Regions from separate parts of the Lysinibacillus sp. NPDC097162 genome, predicted to be linked through region 3. Evidence: riboswitches for the same ligand, from Rfam matches in the RefSeq annotation. Region 3 holds a riboswitch; each other region holds the start of a gene.
What was found. Region 3 has a riboswitch for cobalamin ahead of ACIQXW_RS09635 ((2Fe-2S) ferredoxin domain-containing protein). Riboswitches for the same ligand answer to the same signal wherever they lie in the genome.

Region 1: it holds a riboswitch for cobalamin, as region 3 does, so the genes downstream of both, cobT (nicotinate-nucleotide--dimethylbenzimidazole phosphoribosyltransferase) here and ACIQXW_RS09635 ((2Fe-2S) ferredoxin domain-containing protein) in region 3, are expected to answer to the same signal.
Region 2: it holds a riboswitch for cobalamin, as region 3 does, so the genes downstream of both, ACIQXW_RS07910 (ABC transporter substrate-binding protein) here and ACIQXW_RS09635 ((2Fe-2S) ferredoxin domain-containing protein) in region 3, are expected to answer to the same signal.

Annotation. Positions count from the first base shown of each region.
Region 1 covers NZ_JBIWDT010000001.1:304,619-310,154, reverse strand. Annotated here, with positions in the region: gene ACIQXW_RS01455 (trimeric intracellular cation channel family protein) at 124-729, shown strand; gene cobT (nicotinate-nucleotide--dimethylbenzimidazole phosphoribosyltransferase) at 1,427-2,482, opposite strand; cobalamin riboswitch at 2,588-2,763, opposite strand; gene ACIQXW_RS01445 (rhodanese-like domain-containing protein) at 2,905-3,207, opposite strand; gene hfq (RNA chaperone Hfq) at 3,302-3,532, opposite strand; gene miaA (tRNA (adenosine(37)-N6)-dimethylallyltransferase MiaA) at 3,631-4,524, opposite strand; gene ACIQXW_RS01430 (alpha/beta fold hydrolase) at 4,511-5,431, opposite strand; gene ACIQXW_RS01425 (glycerol-3-phosphate dehydrogenase/oxidase) at 5,435-5,536, opposite strand, start outside.
Region 2 covers NZ_JBIWDT010000001.1:1,578,716-1,584,251, reverse strand. Annotated here, with positions in the region: gene ACIQXW_RS07920 (hypothetical protein) at 1-89, shown strand, start outside; gene ACIQXW_RS07915 (GTP-binding protein) at 321-2,258, opposite strand; cobalamin riboswitch at 2,439-2,626, shown strand; gene ACIQXW_RS07910 (ABC transporter substrate-binding protein) at 2,878-3,873, shown strand; gene ACIQXW_RS07905 (precorrin-3B methylase) at 3,930-4,631, shown strand; gene ACIQXW_RS07900 (DUF2243 domain-containing protein) at 4,830-5,324, shown strand; gene ACIQXW_RS07895 (cytochrome c oxidase assembly protein) at 5,314-5,536, shown strand, end outside.
Region 3 covers NZ_JBIWDT010000001.1:1,889,237-1,894,772, forward strand. Annotated here, with positions in the region: gene ACIQXW_RS09625 (sirohydrochlorin chelatase) at 1-875, opposite strand, end outside; gene cobJ (precorrin-3B C(17)-methyltransferase) at 890-2,566, opposite strand; gene ACIQXW_RS09635 ((2Fe-2S) ferredoxin domain-containing protein) at 2,570-2,941, opposite strand; cobalamin riboswitch at 3,080-3,259, opposite strand; cobalamin riboswitch at 3,516-3,699, shown strand; gene ACIQXW_RS09640 (energy-coupling factor ABC transporter permease) at 3,842-4,588, shown strand; gene ACIQXW_RS09645 (energy-coupling factor ABC transporter substrate-binding protein) at 4,590-4,862, shown strand; gene cbiQ (cobalt ECF transporter T component CbiQ) at 4,866-5,536, shown strand, end outside.

The DNA.
Region 1 (5,536 bases), 1.6 Mb from region 3:
TTCTTTCCTATCTTATCAATTTGTTTGCAACCCTGCAAAAATTGCTATTGTGTCTAGCTGTTAAATGCGCTAAGCTAAGGGGCGGACTTACTACAAATTATTCTCGTATAAGGGGGGAAAGTGATGGCTTGGGAAGTTTTTAGCATCATCGGGACAATTGCCTTCGCTATTTCCGGGGCAATAATTGCAATGGAAGAAGAATACGATTTATTCGGTGTATATATACTTGGCATTGTAACTGCATTCGGTGGAGGTGCCATTCGTAATTTACTGATTGGTCTACCTGTCACAACATTGTGGGGGCAAGATATGATGTTCCAAATTGCGATTGCTGCAATTACTATATTTTTTATTTTTCCGCATCATCTAATACAGCATTGGCATCGTTGGGGCAATTTCACAGATGCTATTGGTTTATCGGCTTTTGCTATACAAGGTGCATTGTACGCTGTCAAACTCAATATGCCAATTAGTGCAGTCATTGTTGCTGCTGTTTTAACTGGTTCAGGCGGTGGTATTGTTCGGGATTTATTGGCTGGACGGAAGCCACTCGTGCTACGCGATGAAATTTACGGTGTCTGGGCAGCACTTGCAGGTCTTCTAATTGGACTGGAATTACTACCAGGCGATATTTTCTTATATGTATTATTCGGTGTCATTACGGTTTTACGAGTTCTTTCATATATGAAGAAATGGCGTTTGCCGTTACGGAAGTTGAACCGAGCTTAATAGAGGCTATACCATTATTGTCCGCTTCGGCGAGTGCTTTCTGCGGGTACAACGTAAAAATGTCATCATATTAGTCGAACTCTATATCGTTGATGTCCGCTTCGGTGTGCGCTTTCCGCGGGCATGACGTAAGCCGCAACCTTCGCTAACGCGCGGTTTGTTGCGTCTTACACTGCGTGCGTTCCCGCAGGAGTCGCCCACCTTCGCTACCATCAACTCGTGTTCTCTTCTAATTTTTTATTTACTGCAAAAGAATGAACAGCTATAGTTTCATTCTTCTTACATAGCGTAAAAACGCCATCACATTAGTCGAACTCTTTCTGCTTTACCGTTGATGTCCGCTTCGGTGTGCGCTTTCCGCGGGCACAACGTAAGCCGCAACCTTCGCTAACGCGCGGTTTGTTGCGGCTTACACTGCGTGCGTTCCCGCAGGAGTCGCCCACCTTCGCTACCATCAACTCGTGTTCTCTTCTAATTTTTTATTTACTGCCAAAGAATGAACAGCTATAGTTTCATTCTTCTTACATAGCGTAAAAACGCCATCACATTAATCGAACTCTTTCTGCTTTACCGTTGATGTCCGCTTCGGCGTGTGCTTTTCGCGGGCACGATGTAAGCCGCAACCTTCGCTACCATCAACTAGATTGCATATACTATTTCCTTCGCTCTAAGAACAAACCTTATTCCTCGTCAATTATTATTTATCTATTAGCGCCATAGACTCTGCTAATGTAGCCATATTGCTCATCATCGAACAAGCTGCGTCTAGAATTGGAAACGCTAATGCTGCGCCAGAGCCCTCGCCCAATCGCATATTCATATGAAGCATCGGCTCTACTCCTAGCAATTCGGCTGCTATTTTTGCCCCAGGTTCTTCTGATGCATGAGAAGGTATGATATAGTCTTGTACTTTTGGTTCAAGCTCATATGCAATTAGTGCAGCTACTGTAGAAATAAAGCCATCAATGACAACTGGTTTGCGATTTGCGGCAGCCGCAAGGATTACTCCAGCCATAGCCCCTATTTCTAACCCACCAACTTTTGCAAGTATATCGATTGCATCATGACGATTAGGTTTGTTTATTTCGATAGCCTTTTGAATAACAGCTACTTTATGTTCAATTCCTCCTAACCCTAGCCCTGCACCGAATCCCGTCACTTCATGCGGATGACAAGCATGAAGTACTGATAATATAGCTGCACTAGGTGTTGTATTGCCTATCCCCATTTCACCAGTACCAAGAACATTTGCTCCTTTTGCTATTTCTGATGTCGCTATTTCTATGCCTACTTCAATTGATTGGACTGCTTCTTCCCTCGTCATCGCTGGACCTTTCGCCATATTATCCGTACCATATTTAATTTTTTTTATTAGTACACCAGCATTAAGCGGAATATCCTCTTTGACACCGACATCCACCGTTACAATTTTTGCATTTGTTATTTTAGCAATAGCACAAACACCTGTTACCCCTTTAGGAAAATTCAATGTTTGAAAAAATGTTACGTTTTGTGGATTCGATGTTACCCCTTCGTCACAAACACCGTGATCTGCCGCACAAACGATGATCACTTTGTTATCGAGTTTAGGATATAGTTCTCCCGTAATCCCAGTTAGTTGTATAGCAAGCGACTCCAGCTTCCCTAAACTGCTTGGTGGCTTGCTAAGAGAATCTATACGTTCCTTTGCATTTTCCATCATTTTGTTGTTAGTACGTTGAATGTGTTGAATCGTTTGTTGTAGCAATTGCATCATCATCTCTCCTTTTTTTAGCCTTTTACATAAAAGAATGAAAAAAATAGAAAAGCCTGTAGTTTATTTCATAACAAATAAACTACAGACTTTTCCATCGTCCATATCATCCGAAGCAATTAGGCAGGTCTCCTGGCTCAATCTCAACATTTTATAGAACCTTCCCAGCCATCGCTAGTGGTATTCTCTATAAAACTCCATTTTACAGTGGTGGGACCGCTAAAGCATTTCACTTTATTCCCTATTCTCCCAACGTGGGCACCTAATGCTTTTATGTAATTAATTTAAATTTACGACAAAGTTTTTTGAGTGTCAATATTGTTAAAAGTTTTGGTAACAGCACTTTTTGCATTGCCATCATTTAATATAAACAAAAAAATGAGGTATTTAACAACTGACTTGTTAAATACCTTCATCTTACATTATTTAAATTCTAATTCCCCATCATAGGCAAGCATGCCGCCTTCAAGATTTGTTACATCAAAGCCTTGTGCTTCTAAATAAGCACATGCATTTGCCGAGCGTCCGCCAGCTTTACATACGATAATATAAGGCTTAGATCTATCTATCTCATCTAAACGCTCTGGAATTGTTCCAAGCGCTATATGCTTAGCACCAGGAATGACACCTTGTGCTACCTCATCATCTTCTCGCACATCAATAATGTATAGGTCTTCGTTAGCATCTAGTTGTTCTAATAATTGCGTTGTATCCATTGATTTCATCTTTATAGTCCTCCAATATATCAATTTCCTATTACATTATAGCGTGAACGAAAAAAAACAGCTAGTGATGTAGCACTAGCTGCTTAAAATGACTCTATTCTTCTGTCTCTAAAAATTCGACTTGCTTTGCTGGAACGAAAGTAGAAATTGCGTGTTTGTAAATGAGATGCTGTTTGCTTTCAGCATCAACTAATAATACTGTAAAGTTGTCATAGGATTTCACTGTTCCTTTTAACTGGAACCCGTTTAACAGAAACACAGTTACAAAAACACTGTTTTTACGTAGATGGTTCAAAAACGTATCTTGCAAATTGATTGATTTCATAGATTGCGCCTCCCCTACTCTCTTTCTACCTCTTCATTCCTATAGTAGCATGTTATACCAATTTATCAATTAGTAATTTTTAGAAATTATTAAAGTTTTTAGTCTTTTTCAATAAAATGAATGTCCATCTTATTACGGAAATAAGTAAGTTGTCTTTTCGCGTAGCGACGAGAATTTTGTTTTAAACTTTCAATTGCTTCTTCTAATGTGCATCTACCATCTAAGTAATCATACAATTCCTTATAGCCAATCGCTTGTATTGACTGTACACCTCGAATATTTTGCTGCCATAACCCTTTTACTTCTTGTAACAGCCCTTTGTCCATCATCAAATCTACTCGGCGATTTATGCGATCATAAAGCTCATCGCGTGACATATTTTCTCCAAGCCCTAAAATCAAATGGCGATAAAGGGGGATTTCTCCACGATTATGTTCATCTGAAGCTTTTGAAACACCACTTAATTCAATCATTTCTAATGCTCGAATAACACGTCTTGTATTATTCGGATGAATTGTTTCTGCCGTTTTCGGATCCAATGCTAGTAGTTTTGCATGCATTGCTTCAGGACCCAACTTTTCTAGCTCCTCATAATACGCCTTACGTGCTACCTCATCTACCTGCTCCTCCGTAAATTGGAAATCATAGAGCACTGCTTGTACATATAATCCAGAGCCTCCAACAATAATTGGCAACTTCCCGCGTGCCTGTATTTCACTAATTTTGGCACGCACCAGTTTTTGATAATCCGCTACTGAAAATGATTCTGTTGGCTCTTTGAAGCTTAATAAATGATGTGGTACACCTTGCATCTCTTCCTCGGTAATTTTCGCTGTACCAATATTTAAGTCTTTATAAATTTGCATCGAATCGCCATTAATAATTTCACCATTATACTTTTTTGCTAGCTCAATGCTCAGTGCTGTTTTACCAGAGGCCGTTGGTCCAACGATTGCAACAACCTCTGCTTGCTGAATTTTATTTTGTATCATACTTTTTTAACCACCGTAATAAAACTTGATGAACCGCCTGATGATTGTCTTCATTTAAAATTTCGTGTCGCTTATCTTCAAATAAATAGACTGTAACATCCTGTATACCTGCTTCTACAAAACGCTCTGCCACTGTATACACTCCTTGACCACCGTCACCAACAGGGTCCTTGCTACCACTTATCAAAAGGATCGGTAAGTTTTTATTTATTTTTTCAATCTCTTTTTTTCGATTTAGCACCATAAGGCCAGCCGTTAAATCAACAAAAAATTGGTTTGTTGGTATAAAGCCACAATATGGATCATCAATATATTTTTGCACCTCATGCTCTACAGAACATAACCAATCATACGCTGTTTTAGCATTTGGAACTTGCTTATTGAAGCTCCCAAAACTCAATTTATTTAATAAAGGGCTCTCCAACTCTTTGCCCATCTGCATTGCTAATACTTGTGCAACATAATGTCCAATCTTATGCAATGTTGAAACGTTTCCTGTTCCACAAAGTATAACGTTATCCACGCCATTGCCGTAAAGCTGAATATACCTTCTAGCAATAAAAGAACCCATACTATGACCGAACAAAATGAAAGGCACATCTGCATACTGGGCATGCATAGTTATTATCACTTCATGGGCATCTTCAACAACACGGTCAAAACCATTTTTCTCAGCGAAAAAACCTAATGTGCCGTTATAAGATGCTGTTTCTCCATGTCCACGATGATCATGCATCGTAACTGCATAGCCTGCTGCACATAGTATTCGAGCAAATTTTAGATAACGTCCACTATGCTCTGCCATGCCATGTAAAATATGAAAATGACCTATGCATGGAATAGCCGGAGTCAATGTTCGCGTAAACACAAAATGTCCATCCGACATTTTCATATAACGCTCTTCCATTTACTACACCTCCACATCTGCAAAACTTGTCGCATCTATTATGGCTTGTTCTAATTGAGCAACATAAGTATTTCTTTGGGATTCTGAGTAGTGAAAACGCTGTTG
Region 2 (5,536 bases), 310 kb from region 3:
CGGTTCTTGTTGATTTTTCGAATAGTAATGGTTACGTAATTGTGGAATCAGCGAATAACTTTGTTGCGAAAGCGAAAAAAGCTTTATAGGATTAATATAAAAGGCATCGAGATGTTCTCGATGCCTTCTGTCATTTTTTATGGATAACTTTTGAAATCGCCATAAAAACTGGCTGAATCGCCGATAAAACCTTTAAAATCGCCGATAAAAGTCGCTGAATCGCCGATAAAACCATTCAAATCGCCAATAAAACTTGCTAAATAACCGATAAACCTTCCCCAATCGCTGTTATGCTTTGGAAAGTGCGGTTTCTCGGATAATTACAAGCAATGCATGGCTTCTTTTGCCTCATACCAAGGAACTGAATAGCCCTTTCCTTTCGCACAAAAAATACTTGATGATGTATAGTCGGGATCTGCCTGTTTATTGTAATTGATTTGTGCAATTATTTCTTCACTATTATGGCATTTATCATAGCCATCAAATTGTAACGAAATTGACCCTTTGCCGTTTGTATAAGCAGCGAAAGTAGTACTATAATGCATAAATGTTGCAACAGGAACTCGTCCTGTTAATGTTACTTGTTCCTCTGTTAATAGAGGGTCATCAAAAGTACCATCTGCTTGCTGGATATCGTTCATCATACGACCGATAAAATCATTCGATGCTTTCAATTTAAAGCGATAATATGGTTCAAGCAATATATTTTCGGCTTGCTCCAGCCCTTGTCGAAGTGCACGGAAAGTTGCTTCGCGAAAATCGCCACCCTCTGTATGCTTGATATGAGCACGTCCTGTCAAAAGGGTGAAGCATACATCTGTCACTGGGGAGCCTGTTAAAACACCGTGATGCTCTCGTTCAAATAGATGTTTTTCAATTAGTCGTTGGTTTCCAACTGATAAATCATCAGCATGACAAGCGTTAACAAAAGTGTTACCAGTTCCACGAATATTAGGCTCCATTAACAGGTGTACCTCAGCATAATGTTTTAAAGGCTCGAAATGACCGTATCCTGTTACAGTTGTTACGATTGATTCCATATATAAGATTTTTGGCTCACCAAAAGTAACAGAAAGTGAAAAGCGATTTTTTAACACTTCAGCAAGTACTTCAAGTTGAATAACCCCCATAATATGTACATGGATTTCTTGGAATTTCTCATGCCAAACGACTCGTAACGATGGTTCCTCCGCTTCAAGTAAACGGAATACTTGTAAAACTTCTTTTATATGCTGTTGTCCATCATACTGTACTTTAGCTTGTAACGTAGGCACAAGCTCATATGGCTGAGGAGGTATTGTACTACCTAAAATATCACCGACTTTTGCTAGACTAAGCCCTTTAACCGCGAAAATTTCTCCTGCTTGCACTTCTTGTGTTGTGTCAAAACGGCTGCCATTATATAAACGAATTTCAGTTATTTTTTCAGTCACATCACCAAATGTAAAGTCTTGGCGTGTATGTAAAGTTCCTTGCAATGCTTTGATAAACGTTAACCGTTGAGTTCCATCATGGCGAATTTTAAATACCTCACCTTGAAATGGTGCTTGATGGTCGAATCGAGTCTCCGTAAGTAGAGGGAGCTGTGATAAAAATTCTTTTATTCCAATATCCTTTAATGCCGCACCAGTAAAGCAAGGAAATGTTTGCTCTTGTTTAATCAACTTTTGCAACTGTAATAGGCATGTTTGTGCATCGAGAGTTTCTGTCAAATAGGCATCGAGTAGTTGTTCATCACGTTCAGCTAGCCATTCAGCAATGTGGCTCTGGACATAATCTGTACGCAATGGGTCGTCTATTAAAAGTACGTCCTTCGAACATTCCTTTCGAAGCTGCTTCATAACGGCATCTACATCAGCGCCTTCACGATCTATCTTATTAATAAAGAAGAAGGTTGGTACGTTGTATTGACGTAGCAATTGCCACACGGTTTCAGTATGTCCTTGTACACCCTCTACTGCGCTTACGATAATAATGGCGTAATCCATTACACGAATTGCGCGTTCCATCTCTGGTGAAAAGTCGACATGCCCAGGCGTATCAATTAGTGTGTATGTATCATCCCCAATTTGCATCCGTCCTTGTTCAGCAAAAATGGTAATACCACGAGCTTGTTCGATAGTATGATTATCTAAAAAAGTATCTTGGTGATCGACTCTTCCGCGCGTTTGAATACTGTTCGTATGGAATAGTAGTTGTTCACAAAAGGTTGTCTTTCCTGCATCGACATGTGCGAGCACACCAATCGTTTTATACATAAAAAATCCTCATTTCTATTTTTCCTATATTCCTATTGTAACAGATAGTGCTTAAAAACATTTCGAGTAGAATAGTTCTCGTTTATGTTTGAATAGTGGTCAATTATTCGTAATTATTAGTTATGGATTTTTTTGTGTGATTGAAAACAAAAATTACTTCTGCTAGGCTATTTTTATAACTTAATACTTCTATATATTGGTGCAAATGGTTTATATCATTTGCTTAAAAGGGAAATCGGTGTAAATCCGATGCTGTCCCGCAACTGTAAATGGGGAGTTTATACAACACAGTCACTGTAGTTTAACTATGGGAAGACGTATAAACGTTGAACCTAAGCCAGGATACCTGCCAATATATATTATTTTACTTAACACCACGAGGATGGGAATAGTGATTGGTTGAATAACCATTGTTTTTTCACTATGCCGCCCTCTTGGAAACAAGAGGGTTTTTTGTGTCCATTTTGATGTGCAGTAGTTTAAGCAGGAACCGTAGCAAACAGCAATTCATGCTTTTACCAGGAAATGAAGCGTCAAGAAGTGCTCGTAATCAATAGCAAAGAAGTCATTGATTTCTTACTATAAAGATGAAAAATTACAAACTAAAGGAGAAACAAACATGAACAAATGGAAAGGCATGTGGCTAGTTCTTGCAATGGCACTATTGAGCATTTTAGGCGCTTGTAGTGCAAAAGATGATTCAGAATCAGCTGCACAAAGTGAAAACATTGAACCAGCACAAGCAGAGGCAAAAGAAGTAACAATTGATAATAACGATACGACACAAGTTTATACAGAAGCTCCTAAAAAGGCGATTAGCTTAAATCAGCACGTTACAGAAATAATGCTAGCATTAGGTTTAGAAGATTCAATGGTTGGTACTGCTTATTTAGATGATAAAATTTATGAACCTTTACAAGCAGCTTACGATAAAGTACCAGTGATAGCGGAGCAGTATCCGACAAAAGAACAAGTAATTGATAGTGAAGCGGATTTTTTATACGCTGGGTGGAAAAGTGGCTTTAGCGAAAAGGGTGTTGGTACACCAGAAGAGTTAGAAGCACTTGGTATTCACACATATTTACATACTTCTTCAAGTATTACAAAACCAACGTTAGAGGATATATTTACGGATATCCGTAATATTGCAAAAATCTTCCGTGTTGAAGACCGCGGAGAGGCATTAATTGAACAGATGACAAAGGATGTTGATGCTGTTCGCGCAAAGTTACCCCAAGGTGAAAAAGAATTACGTGTTCTAGTTTTCGATAGTGGGGACAAGGAAGTCTTTACAGCGGCACAAAACTTTATGGATGAACTTGTCACAGTTGCTGGCGGTAAAAACATTTTTGGCGATGTTGAATCGGGCTGGACAACGGTATCAAAAGAAGAAACAGTTGAACGTAACCCTGAAGTCATTGTCGTAATTGATTATGGTTCCCAAACAGCAGAAGACAAAATTAAATTCCTAAAAAGTGATCCGGCATTAAAAGAAACAGATGCTGTGAAAAATGAACGCTTTGTCATTTTACCACTTTCAGCAGCTTCAGAAGGGGTTCGTGCTGCAGAGGCTATTGAAATTTTAGCAAAAGGTTTTTATCCTGAAAACTTTTAAATAACAATCGAAAGAGCTAGCTACTTGCTAGCTCTTTTTCATAAGGAGAACAAACAATGAATGCCTTTCGTTCAAATACACCAGATCGAACATTTGAAAAACTAAATACAAATGGAAATTTTACACGCCTTGCAGTAAGTCCAGGTATTATCAATAAGCATTATACACCAGCTCAATTTCAAAAAATTGCTGAGGTTGTAGGTGATAGCGGCGCAATTAAATACTCGGCTTCCTATAGTATCCTTTTGTCCGTCCCAACTATAAACGTGAATGAAATTATCAATGAGCTTCAAGAAGCAGGCTTATATATTGCAAAGCAAGGTCCTATCGTTGCGATAAAAGCATGTGATTTTTGTGATGGGGACAAAATGGAGGCTGCCGAAATAACCGAACACCTATACGAAGCATTACATGAAGAAACTGTGCCTTCTAGACTACGGTTAAATATTAATGGCTGTGCATCGGCTTGCTATAATGCTGTATATGATGATATTGGGCTTGTTTATCAAAAGGATAGCTTCGATGTTTACTTAGGTGCCGTGCCGATGGGGGCCAATGCAAAGGCGGGTACACTATTTGCTAAAAGAGTTTCAGTACAAAAAATAGAAAGCTTTCTACAACAAATTATCAGGCATTATCAGAAACACGCTCGCCCAAATGAACCTTTCCATAAATTTTATCGTAGAACAAATAGCGCTGAATTTTGGCAAGCATTAAAGCCTTCATTGATTTCTGCCTTTGGAGTCGTGTCGTTTTAAACAACTGAATAAAAGCAAAGAGCTGGCTAGAGCTAGCTCTTCTTTAATGGAAACAATAGATGACTAGGTAGGGGTATAGATGTTAAAAATAATATCTTTAAAGAAGAAGTTTTAGCCTGATACGCTAGGTAAAGTTGGGTTGAAATATTAAAAATTAGGGAATGATAAGGACGAAAATCTAAATGTAGGGGGGATGGAATGACCATCTTAAACAATCATAACAATACACAAGTTTATGTAAGCCGGAATTTATTGTCAGGGTTTCTATTTGGGATAGGCCTAGTAGCTTTTATAGATGAGACTATTTTTCATCAATTATTTCGCTGGCATCATTTTTATGATAAGTCTACAACGGATATTGGCTTAATTTCTGATGGTATATTCCATGCAATTAGTTGGTTTGCTACTATTGCAGGATTATTTTTACTTGCAGATATTCGTCGTAAAAGTGGGTTTTTGTTGAAGAGATGGGTTGGTGGCATGTTACTAGGTGCAGGAGGTTTCCAATTATATGATGGCATCATTCAACATAAGCTAATGCGAATACACCAGATTAGGTATGTAGAAAATGTTATCGTATACGATGTAATTTGGAATGTACTTGCTGCAATTATTCTCATAATCGGACTTTATCTTGCTGTTCGTACTAGCAATAAAAATCTTCAAGTAGAGGCTACCACTAATGAACGCTGACCATCACCAAATATTAGAGGGTGGTCCTAGTCATGATGGTTTTGGAATCATTCATCCTCAACTAGTTTTTTTAATTTTGTTTATTACCATATTAATTTTGTATATTAGTGCTACTGTAATTACAAATCGAAATTATAAAACATGGCCATTTAATCGTATAGTAAGTTTAGTTTTTGGAATTTTATTGGCGATTAGTGCTGTTGTAGGTCCTT
Region 3 (5,536 bases):
TCATGCTCGTGGTCATGATGGTGGTCATGGTCGTGGTCGTGATCATGATGGTGATGATGATGCGCATGTCCATGTACCGCCGCATAAGCACGATAATTTTCTAAATCCTGCATACCTGTTGATGTACCATTCACAGCTTGTTCAATACGGTTTAACAACACATTTTGTAAACGATCATGGTAGCCAAAATAATTAGCAATCTGGATATCACAGTCAGGATAATGCTCATTAAATTGCTTGCACATGCCATTCATACGTTCCATTAAAATACCTGTGAATAAAAAGTACGGTAGCATAATAATTTTTTTAGCACCGAGCTTGACACAGCGTTCAATGCCTTCTTCAACGCGCGGATCTGTCACGCCCATAAATGCGCTTTCCACATACTGAACGTTTAGTTTTTCCCATAACAAACGTGTAATTTTATAAAAATCACCATTTGCCGCTGGGTCACTGCCACCACGTGCAATTAATAAAATAGCAGTATCTTTATGTTCTTCCTCAGTATTGAAGTCGATTTCTGCTAAGCGGTCTTCTAAAATAGCAAAAATTTCGTCATGAATACCGATTGTTTGTCCATACGTGAATGTAATATTTGGATAATGCTCACGTGCATGTTCGATTTCTGCTGGAATATGCATTTTTGAATGACCTGCATGAAGTAAAATAATCGGAATTACATGTACCTCTGTAGCACCCTTCTTCACACAATTCGTTATACCATCTTCAATGTTTGGCGAGGCAAACTCTAAAAAACATGTTTCTACTAAAAAGCTTTCATCGATACGTGGCGTCATTTGCTCTATAAACGTTCGTACCTCGTCATTTCCTGCTGCTAAACGGCTACCATGGCCAACAAATAAAATTGCTTTCATCTTTTATCTCCTCACTAGTCGCCGCACGGAGCTGGCTCTACTTTTATTTTTGACGACATATCTTGATACGTAAAATGCAATATTTTTTTCACCCGTTTGAAGTACTTAAATAAGCGTTCATTTGGATGTGCATTTGCCTTATATTCCTCAATAATGTCTGTAATAAGCGGAATAAGCTGTTCTGGCTCTAGTCCCTCTACAACCGGCTGTGCTGCATGTGCAGTACGCCCTACTGGTTTCGCACCGATAAAAACATCAAATTTACTTTTCCGGTAGACGATACCTATATCGTCAAATACTGCACGATAACACGCCATGCCACAGCCATTAAAACCAATGTTCAGTGTTTTAGGCAACGACAACCCACCAAGCTTTGCTTGAATCTCCTCTGCATATGGAATTGAATCTGCCTTCTCGCCATAACAGAAGTCACAAGCCTTTAATGACAGCACATCCCCAATTGGTGCGAGTAAAAAGCCTACTTCTCTTAACTTTTCAGTAATAATTTCTGGCTCTGTCGTTGGAATTTTTAAATGAATTTGATGGTCAGGTGTATATTCCATCGTGCCTTCATCTCCCACAACTTCAGCTAACGTCATCATTTGCTGTGGAGTGAAAAATTTATTTGCTACCCCAGGACTAACAGCAAGTTCAAAAATCGACTCCATTTTTTGCTGAACTAACTTCGTTGTAGCCTTTGTGACAGTTGTTCCTTTCACCATGGCTAGTGCAGTTGCTGCCATTTCTAGAGATGATTTTTCTTGTACCGATACAGGCGCAGGTGCTATCGCAATACTACTTTTCAGACGTCCTGCATTTGGATCTGCAGCAAAGTCATGACTTGCAGTACCTGTTTCTTGGTTCATTGCCCACGGCTCATTTTCTTCTCTTAAACGCTGGTGTGGACGTAAAGGCTGTTTTTCTTCTCCAAGTGTATATTTGCGCTGATAGCCACGCGGTGTAATCATTTTATTGTCATAAAAAAATGTCGATGAATTTCCAATAATAACTGTAGTTAACATGCCGATATCATGCTCGAGCATCTCTGCTAAAGTCGTCATCGTTATTTCCTGACGATCACGGTAGGCACTTTTCACAAGTCCTACAGGTGTATCCGGTGATCGATATTCTAGTAAAATCCGTTGGGCTTCTACAATTTGACGTGTACGGCGACCACTTTTTGGGTTATATAACGCAATGACAAAATCGGCCATCGCCGCAGCTTCCACACGCTTTGCAATTAAATTCCAAGGTGTTAAATGATCGCTTAAACTAATCGTGCAAGAATCATGCATAATCGGTGCGCCTAGCAAACTTGCACACGAATTAATAGCAGAAATTCCTGGCACAATTTCGACTTCAACACCTGTTGCTTCCGTCCACCCAAGCTCAATTAGTACTTCATATACAAGTCCAGCCATCCCATATACGCCTGAGTCACCACTCGAAATAACAGAAACGATATTTCCAGCCTCCGCTTGACGTACCGCTTCTTGTGCTCGTGACACTTCTTCTGTCATACCAGTACTAACAATCGACTTCGCACTTACTAAATCTTGAATGAGCTCAACATACGTTTTATAACCGATAATAAATTCACTTTGTTGTAATGCCTCTACAGCACGTGTCGTAATATGCTTGAAATCTCCAGGTCCAAAGCCTACAACAAAAATCTTTCCTTTTTGCGCCATTTTTTACCCCTCTTTCACCTTGTCGATGCCTTTAATGGCTGTTGTTTGTGGGGTACGTTGCAACGTACCTTCTGTCAGTGTAAAAACATGCTCGCTGTGTAAAGAATCATGGTTTAAATCTTGTACAAGTGTTCTACCATGCTCAACTGTTGGTACACGATACCAATTTCCCTGTGGGTACGCGATCACAACACAAGCATCTTTACATCTGCCATTACAACGCGTTCTTGTCGTATGTATTTCCTTATCGAGTGCTAATTTCTCTATTTCGTCTCGTATTGCGAGCGTAATTTCCTCAGCTTCTTTTTTCATGCAACTACTACCATTACAAATAAAAAGATGGGTTTTCATGCCCTCTAAATTCCAAGTTGTCATTGCTTTTCTCCCCTCATTCTACTTTTAGGAAAAAGAAAAAACCTTTACTCGATATCGAAGAGTAAAGGTTTTATAGAAGCCAAAATAAAAACGAATATACACGTATCCGCTCTCGCTTCACTTCTCCCTCCGAAAAGTTTGCATATCATCAACTAAGCAGGTTTCCTGACTTAAGCTTCCTCTTACTTTCGCGCCTTCCCAAGTTTTCAGTGGCATTGCGATTTCATCAGCTATTACAGTAGCGGGGGCTGTATCGGATTTACACCGATTTCCCTATTATCTCGAAGTATATCGAGCACTTAATGATGGATTTATATTTAAATTTTGAAATGAAATGTTAATAAAACGAATATAAAACTGTTTCTATCATAGCCTATCATTTTTATACTTTTCAACATTTCTTTTTTATTTATTAGATTTTTATTAAAATTTCAACAAATATTTCATTAAAATTGATAGATTTTCTCTGACATTTATCTGAATTTTCTAGATTGTTATTTTATAAAAAATTTTTTACAAAAAAAAAGGATAGCTTATGATTGGAAAAACATGTTACACTTCATCGTGAAAACTCACAACTTCATCTTTTTTCGGTGCGAAGTGTATACATTTCGCTTAAAAGGGAAGCCGGTTCAAGTCCGGCGCGGTCCCGCCACTGTACTAGGGAATTTTATAGAAAATGTCACTGTCCATAGGACGGGAAGGCCTATAAAATGTTGAACTAAAGCCAGGAGACCTGCCGAGAAAATCGTGATCGTTTCAACCTACGAGGATAGGTGTGCGGCTTGGCAAATGACAGTTCTATTTGCTTTTTCAGCTATGCACTTTTTCCGAAACGGAGAAGTGCTTTTTTTTATTGCGCACGCTACATTCGAAAATTACTGTTGAGGAGGAAAGGTTTTGAAATTTTCTTTTTGGAAACTTAGTTATTTCTTAGTGGCTCTTTTACTAGTACCAAAACGAGCGTTTGCCATGCATATCATGGAAGGATTTTTGCCGATTGAATGGGCGATTTTTTGGTGGGTTATTTCGATTCCATTTATTATTTTAGGATTACGTTCTATTCGTAAAACAATTGACGAAAATCCTGAAACGAAAATGATATTAGGCTTATCAGGTGCATTCGCATTCGTCTTATCGGCACTGAAAATTCCATCAGTAACAGGAAGTTGCTCACATCCTACTGGTGTTGGCCTTGGTACAGTTCTTTTCGGACCATTAGCCATGAGTGTGATTGGAACAATCGTTTTATTATTCCAATCATTACTTTTAGCACATGGTGGTATTACCACTTTAGGTGCAAATGCTTTCTCTATGGCGATTGTAGGACCAATTATTGCGTATTATGTCTTTAAAGGTTCTCAAAAAATCGGTCTATCATTCTCTATTGCTGTCTTTTTTGCAGCGATGCTTGGGGACTTAGGTACATATGTTGTCACTTCAGTTCAATTAGCATTGGCTTTCCCTTCTGAAGTAGGAGGCTTTATGGCTTCATTCACAAAATTTGCAGGTATTTTTGCTTTAACACAAATCCCTCTAGCAATTAGTGAAGGAATTTTAACAGTTATCGTTATGAATTTCTTAAAAAAATACAATGTGAGCGAATTAAAGGCACTACGTGTTTTCTCAGCAAAGGAGGCACATTAGGATGAAGAAAAATTTACTGCTACTAGCTGTCGTTGTACTTTTAGCAATCATCCCTCTTTTCGTACAAAAAGGTGCAGAATTCGGTGGTGCAGACGGAGAAGCTGAAGCTGCAATCGGTGAAATTAATGCAGAATATGAACCATGGTTTGAAAGCTTATGGGAGCCACCAAGTGGTGAAATTGAAAGCTTATTATTCGTATTACAGGCTGCGATTGGTGCTGGCTTTATTGGCTATTTCGTAGGCTATATGCGCGGCAAGCATAAGGAAGGTTAAACGATGTTACTCATTGATAAGTATGCTTATATGAATAAACTAGCGTCCGTTCATCCGTTAGAAAAAATGACGTTTTCCTTGGGGTTACTGCTATTGTCGCTTATCGTGAGAGATGAACTTATTTCACTCATTACATTTATTGTAATGAGTGCTTTTATCATTTTAGGCGCAAAAATCCCTTTCCAATACTATGCGAAATTACTGCTGTTACCAGGATTTTTTCTGCTATCCAGTTTACTATCTATTTTGATTTCAATTGCACCAAATTCAAGTAACCTCCCAGCACATTTCTGGGCATTTTCTCTTAGTAATTGGACTTTTTTCATCGGAAATGAAAGCTTGATCACAGCACAGCAGCTATTGTTCTCTGTATTAGGCAGTATTAGCTGTTTATACTTTTTAATTTTAACGACATCGGTCCAATCTATTTGTCACGTCTTACGTCAATGGCGTCTTCCTGCTTTATTTGTAGAATTAGTAGAGCTAACGTATCGATTTATTTTCATCTTTTTAAATAGCATGCAAAAAATTCATCTTGCTCAACAATCACGCCTTGGCTATCAATCACCTATGCAATGGCTACGGTCGATTTCCATGCTTATTGCAGCATTGTTTGCGGAAATGTTTCAACGTAGTCGTGAACTAAATAATGCGATGCTAGCACGTGGTGGCGA